DNA from 2 places in the Bordetella sp. genome. Region 1 is predicted to be linked to the other one. Evidence: predicted binding sites of a transcription regulator. Region 1 holds the regulator's gene; the other holds the start of a gene.
The links. Region 1 encodes sigma-54, which starts transcription at its own class of promoters, with help from an activator protein. Its sites were predicted from a motif close to TGGCANGNAANCTGCTTT; they were not measured.
Positions count from the first base shown of each region.

Region 2: the regulator sigma-54 is predicted to act here: its motif matches at 1,324-1,341, upstream of ACO1P8_RS00360 (P-II family nitrogen regulator).

Region 1 is NZ_JBMQQZ010000091.1:51,174-54,497, reverse strand. Features, by position in the region: gene ACO1P8_RS20045 (PRC-barrel domain-containing protein) at 1-387, opposite strand, end outside; gene ACO1P8_RS20040 (RNA polymerase factor sigma-54) at 672-2,150, shown strand; gene ACO1P8_RS20035 (hypothetical protein) at 2,215-2,547, opposite strand; gene ACO1P8_RS20030 (hypothetical protein) at 2,713-3,081, shown strand; gene ACO1P8_RS20025 (phospholipase D-like domain-containing protein) at 3,145-3,324, opposite strand, start outside.
Region 2 is NZ_JBMQQZ010000002.1:60,031-63,354, forward strand. Features, by position in the region: gene ACO1P8_RS00350 (LysR substrate-binding domain-containing protein) at 109-678, shown strand; gene ACO1P8_RS00355 (accessory factor UbiK family protein) at 697-981, opposite strand; gene ACO1P8_RS00360 (P-II family nitrogen regulator) at 1,381-1,719, shown strand; gene amt (ammonium transporter) at 1,753-2,991, shown strand; partial or broken gene ACO1P8_RS00370 (hypothetical protein) at 3,284-3,324, shown strand, end outside.

The DNA of each region.
Region 1 (3,324 bases):
GCGCGGCCAATTGTCCTTGTCGAAGCCGGCGGCGTTGCGCAGACGCTCCAGGTCGATATCCAGCAGAAAGCATTTGCGGTCGGTGTCCAGCGTCAACGCGCTCCACGGCACCGCGAACAGCTTGTCGCCGATCCCCATGACACCGCCTCGTGCCAGCACGGCATAAGCGATGCGGCCGCTGCCGACGTCGATCATGATGTCCTGCAAAACGCCCAACTTTTCGCCGGACAGGTTCAGGACGTCGTTCCCCTCCAGCGTGGCCGCCGCCATGACTTCCGGCCCGGGGCCGGCGCCGGATTTCTTTGCCGACCCGACGATCCGCGTCTCGGCCGGCGAGCCGGCGGCGGCAATGTGCCCGGGTTCGACGGTATCTCGGCCATGCTCCATATCGACCTCCTGGGAATGACGCCGCCGCCGCGATCCTGGAGGCGTCTGGCAGTTATTACATGAGCTGGTAAATCCGTCCGGCAAAGTCGGGGGCTTGGCGGCATCCAGCGATCCACCTATCCCTACGCCAGCATGCGGCGTGCCTTGAAAAGCCAATAAATACGCGGGCTTGCCAGGGGTCCGTCAGGTCGCACGGGGTCGACTGAAAATTGGCATGCACCTTGCTTATGTTTGTCTTGAATGGGATGGGCGTTTTCATCCCTGCAGTCAGACGGAGACAGCAATTGGCACATCAAGCCACGTACGAACTCAGGGCGCGTCAGCAGACCAGCCTGACGCCGCGGCTCCAGCAGTCGGTAAAACTGCTGCAGATGTCCGCGCTGGAATTTACCCGCGAAATCGAGCAAGCACTTGCGACAAACCCGTTCCTCGAGGAAGGCGAGGACGATAACGCACCGGCCGACTCCGGCGTGGCGAGCACGCCGGCCACGGATACGGCGCTCCACGAAAATTTGGCCGGCGCGTCCGATATGCAGAATCCCGCTCTGACGGAAGCTCCGCCGGAAGTCGTGGTCGAGCTACCCGAGCTGCCGGACATTCAATCGGAGTATTCCGGCGATTACCCCGCGGCCCGCGCTTCGGGCGATGGCGACAGCGACGTCGGCCAGTGGGCCCGCAGCACCGAAGACCTGCGCGACCGGCTATGCAGCGAACTGTGCAGCTACCGACTGGCGCCACGCGATCGCCTGATGGCCGAGTACATCATCGAGGGGCTGGACGAAGAAGGCTATCTGCGAACCGACCTGACCGAACTCGCCGGGGACGGGGTATTCGATCCCCCACCCGAGCCCGAGGAATGGGAGGTCGCCCTTAAGTTGGTTCAGCAGCTCGACACGCCCGGCCTGGGGGCACGCAACCTCGCGGAATGCCTGAAGCTGCAACTCGTCGCGATGGACGAGACAACGCCCGCGCGCGATCTGGCAATCCACATCGTCGAACACGAACTGGAACGCCTGGGCAAGCACGATTTTTCCGGCCTGGTCCGCGCGTGCCAATGCAGCGACGACGCGATGCGCGAAGCGTGCTCGCTGATACGACGCCTGGACCCTCGCCCCGGACTGCGTTATTCACAAGCCGATTCCAGCTATGTGGTGCCCGATGTCGTCGTACAGAAGTTCAACAACCAATGGATCGTCACACCCAACCGTGCGGCGATGCCCCGCGCACGCCTGCATCGGGCCTACGCCGATCTGTTCCGCAATGCACGCTATAGCGACCGTTCGCCGATGGCACAAGAGCTGCAGGAAGCACGCTGGCTGATCCGCAACGTCGAACAACGCTACAGCACCATACAGCGCGTGGCGGAAGCGATCGTTCTGCGCCAGCAAACGTTCTTCGAGTACGGAGAGATCGCCCTGCGTCCGTTGATGCTGCGCGAGATCGCCGATGAATTGGAAATCCACGAGTCCACCGTATCCCGCGCGACGAGCAATAAATACATGGCCACGCCACGCGGCATTTTCGAATTCAAGCACTTCTTCTCCCGCGAACTTTATACGGACACGGGGGGAAGCTGCTCGGCCGCCGCCGTGCGGGCGTTGATCAAGGAAATGATTGACGGCGAAGATGCATCCACGCCCCTATCCGATGTCGACCTTGCGCAACTGCTCGGCCAGCAAGGCGTGGTGGTGGCGCGTCGCACCGTATCGAAGTACCGTGGACAGCTGAAGTACCCGCCCGCCGACATGCGCCGGCAGTACTGACCGCGAAGGCATATCGAAAAGGGGCGCCGCGGCGCCCCTTCGTCATTCCGCGCGGCGAAGGTCCTTACCGCTTGCCCGTATCCGTATAAGGCGCGCCGCCGCCCTTCGTTGGCGAGACGTTGGTGTTCTTCATATCCGAGGGCATGCGCGGTTCCTTTTCCTTTCGCAGGTCGCTGCCGGAACTATCCCGCGTAACCGGCGCGGTGCCGGCAGGATGGCTCGCATACGGCGCGGGCGCAGGCGTGCCCGGCGGTACCTTGTCATTCCTTGGCGGCGTGGCGGTAGAGTCGTTCGGCGTGGTGGAAGGCGTGGTAGGTGCATTCTGCTGCGCCAACGCGGCACCGGACCCGCAAGCCGCGGCGAGAATCAACATGGAGGTGAGACGACTGAACTTCATTCCGATCTCCTTTCGTGTGACGAGTTGGGACTACGCACACAGCAAGGGCTATGCCTATCGACGCATGGTTGGGGAATATTGCGCTCGGGTACGCAGCTTGCTCGAAGAACCAGCCCGTCGAGGGCCAGGTCAATCGGCCTGTAGACGACAACGAGGAGTAGCGTCATGAGCATCATCAAACTTTCTCTGAGTGCCATCGCATTGAGTATCCCGGCGGTGACTTTCACCGCGCATGCTCAGACCCAGGCGCCGATGACCAACAAGGAAATCGATGCGCAGTATCGCGCCGACCAGAAGAAATGCGATGGCATGAAGGGCGACGAAAAAGACGTTTGCCAAAAAGAAGCCAAGGCCACGCGCGATAGCGCCAAGGCCGACGCGAAGCAAGCCAAGGAACAGGCCGAAGCGCGACACGATGCAACCAAGGAAAAGCGCGAAGCGGCATATGACGTCGCGAAGGCGAAATGCGACACCCTGTCCGGCAACGCCAAGGATGCCTGCATGGCCGATGCCAAAACGCGCTACGGAAAGTAGCCCCTCTGATTGCGAACCGGCCGGCACGCGCCGGCTGTTCCCGGTCCCGGGAGACGGGCCGTATCAGAGCCAGCGCTCGAACATCCGACCAAAGGACTCCATGAGTCTTTCCTTGATGCCCCGGTCCGACCAGTATTGGGCATCGATTCGCTGGCCCCGAGCTACATCCTCGTCAAACAAGGTTTCCATTTGCCGGGCGAAGCGCGGTCCGATCACGACGGCGTTCAACTCATAGTTCAGCGC
Region 2 (3,324 bases), on a different contig from region 1:
CGGACGTCCTGATGCGGCGTACGAATACATGGGCTGCCCAGCTGTTTCCATGCGGGCGACCATGGCCCGCCCTCGGACCTGGAAAAGCCGTGGGCGTCCCTCTGCTCTATCGTTCGCCGTGCGGCATTAGGCCGACCGCGGCGGCAGAAACCGTGCTGCACCACGCCGCGGCGGCACTCGCGGAACTGCAACACATGGGCACGGCGCTGGGCCGTTTCGCCTCGGGGCTGCAAGGCGCGGCTGCCCACGCTGAGTTTCGCCGACGTCCTGGACGAGCGCCTGATCGAGCTGCACGCGGAAAGCGCCTATAACACCAAACTGGCGCAACAGGCCGCGCTGATCGGCAGGGATATTCGCATGAAGATACGCGTCAATAGCTTCGATGCATTGTGCCGCATGGTGCACGCCGGATTGGGGATTTCCTTCGTGCTGAAGCAGCTGGCCGATATGTATCAGGACATTCTGAACATCGTCGCGGTGCCCCTGTCGGACGCATGGGCCAACAAGCGCATCCTGATTGCCTATCGATCCGAACACACCCTGTCGGCGTCCGGGCGCACGCTGCTGGAATTCCTCACGCGGCAATTCCTGACGCGCCTGGCCGAAACCCATGCGGGATCGCCGTCCGAAGCAGGGGAACCGGCGAATACCGCGCCGCGCGCCCCGCGGGCTTGCTGAAAGCCGTAGGCGCCAGCCCTACTCCTGGATGGAGGAGGACGTCTTCTTTCCCTGCTCGGCTTCGAGCGCATTGATGCGCGCTTCCAACGCGCTTACCTGGGCGGCCAGCTGGTCGGCCCGGGCCACGGTGCGGGCGAGCAGCTCCGCCTGCACATCGAATTCTTCACGGGTCACCAGGTCCAGCCGCGAAAATCCCTGGGCCATCATGGCGCGCACATTGCGTTCCAGGTCGGCCGCGGGGCTGCGGGCGATCAGGTCCGAAATGTTTTTCTGCAGGTCTTCCATCCATTGCGTGGCATTCATGGCTTCCTCACACCGAATCCGTCGATAAGCGTCAGTGTAGAGCGTCGGGCGTCGGGGCGCGAATGTCGGGCGGAAGCGTATCCGCCCGGAACCCCTATGGGCGCCCGGTCGCAGAGTGTTACCTGTGTGAGCAATGCCGCCCGGAACACCGCCTTCGGCCGGTGATGCCGCAGCAATTTGCTACATAACCCCCCCCGCAGCGAGGCTAGCCCGCGCTTGCACGCACCCCGAAATGCACCACGAACGAGCACGCCTCCATACGGTGCGCACCAATTCGGTGCCTCTGGGCGGCATGCGCGCACGCGCCGTCGGCAAAACACCGTCTGCCCAGGCCTAAAAAAGTGGCACCGAATTTGCTTTACACGCAGGGCCAACGTGCAACCAAGAGAGGAACCAGCCATGAAACTCATCATCGCCATCATCAAGCCCTTCAAGCTCGACGAGGTGCGTGTGGCTTTGTCCGGAATCGGTGTCCAGGGACTGACGGTAACGGAAGTCAAGGGCTTCGGCCGGCAGAAAGGCCACACCGAACTCTATCGCGGCGCTGAATATGCCGTGGACTTCCTGCCCAAGCTGCGCGTCGAAGCCGCCGTGCCGGACAGCCTGGTCGAACAAGCCATCGAAACCATCGAACAAGCCGCGCGTACCGGAAAAATCGGCGACGGCAAGATCTTTGTCGCCGCGCTCGAACAGGTTATTCGTATCCGTACGGGCGAAGCCGGCGAAGCAGCACTGTAAACACCAATAAGGACGCTACTGGAGCCATAACAAATGGATAAAGCAGATATCTCGTGGATGCTGGTCTCGACACTGCTGGTGTTGATGATGGCAGTGCCCGGCCTCGCCCTGTTCTACGGCGGACTGGTACGCAGCAAGAATGTATTGTCGGTCCTGATGCAGGTGATGGGGACTTTCGTCGTTGGCCTGGTGTTGTGGTTCGTCTACGGCTATTCGCTTGCCTTCACCGAAGGCAACGCCTACTTTGGTGGCTTCTCCCGCGTCTTTTTCTCGGGCATGTTCTCCCCCGCCGACGGCAAGTACGCCATGACGGGATCGCTGACCGAAATCCTGTTCGCGTCCTTCCAGGCGACGTTCGCCGGCATTACCTGCGCCCTGATCGTCGGTAGCTTCGCCGAGCGCGCGCGCTTTTCCGCGGTGCTGCTGTTCACCGTTATCTGGTTTACCTTCGCCTACGTGCCCATCGCGCACATGGTGTGGTTCGCTTCGCCCACCGTGCCCGGCCTGATGAACGCCAAGGGCGCCCTGGACTTCGCGGGCGGCACCGTGGTGCACATCAACGCCGGTATCGCCGGCCTGGTCGGCGCCTATGTCATCGGCAAACGCGTGGGCTACGGACGCGAGTCCATGCAGCCGCACAACCTTCCCATGGTGATGATCGGCGCTTCGCTGCTGTGGACCGGCTGGTTCGGCTTCAATGCGGGTTCCGCGCTGATGTCCAACGAGCAGGCCACGCTGGCCTTCTTCAACACGATGATCGCCACCGCCGCCGCCGTGCTGGCATGGCTGTTCACGGAATGGGCGCTGAAGGGCAAGCCTTCCATGCTGGGTGCGGCCTCCGGCGCCGTCGCCGGCCTGGTGGCGATTACACCCGCCGCGGGACTGGTCGGCATGGTCGGCGCCTTCATCATCGGCATCGCGGGCGGCGTCATCTGCGTGTGGGGCGTCAACGGCCTCAAGCGCCTGCTCAAGGCCGACGATGCGCTGGACGTGTTCGGCGTGCACGGCGTGGGAGGTATCACCGGCGCGCTGCTGACCGGCGTGTTCAATGCGCAGGTGCTGGGCGGCCCCGGCCTGAAGACGGCCGGCGAGATCGGCGGCCAGCTGTGGGTGCAGTTCGAAGGCGTCGTACTGACGCTGGTGTGGTCCGGCGTCGTCGCCTGGATCGCCTATAAGATCGCCGACATGGTGTGCGGCCTGCGTGTGCCGGAAGACGTCGAACGCGAGGGCCTGGACACGACCTGCCACGGCGAATCCGCTTATCACAGCTGATCGCATGAATCGCCTCGTATAAGGCAATCCCGAAGTGAAAAGGGCGCTCCCGGCGGAGCGCCCTTTTCTTTTGGCCGGCGCCGCAACGGACAAGCTCGTTCAGGCCCGTCCAAAAAAGTACGCAGTCGCGGTCGCGATCGCGCCCGATCTGCGTATCCGTTCATCGCGGCATTTCTGCCGATGGATGTGACTGCGGCCAATCTGACTTCAAACCACAACCGGTTGCGCTACCTCGAGCGTGGTTTTACATTGCAACCATCATGGACAGCACGAGGGACGCCTGCGGGCGGCCAGTGCATACCAGGACTACGTGCTAACGGAAAAAGGACGCGG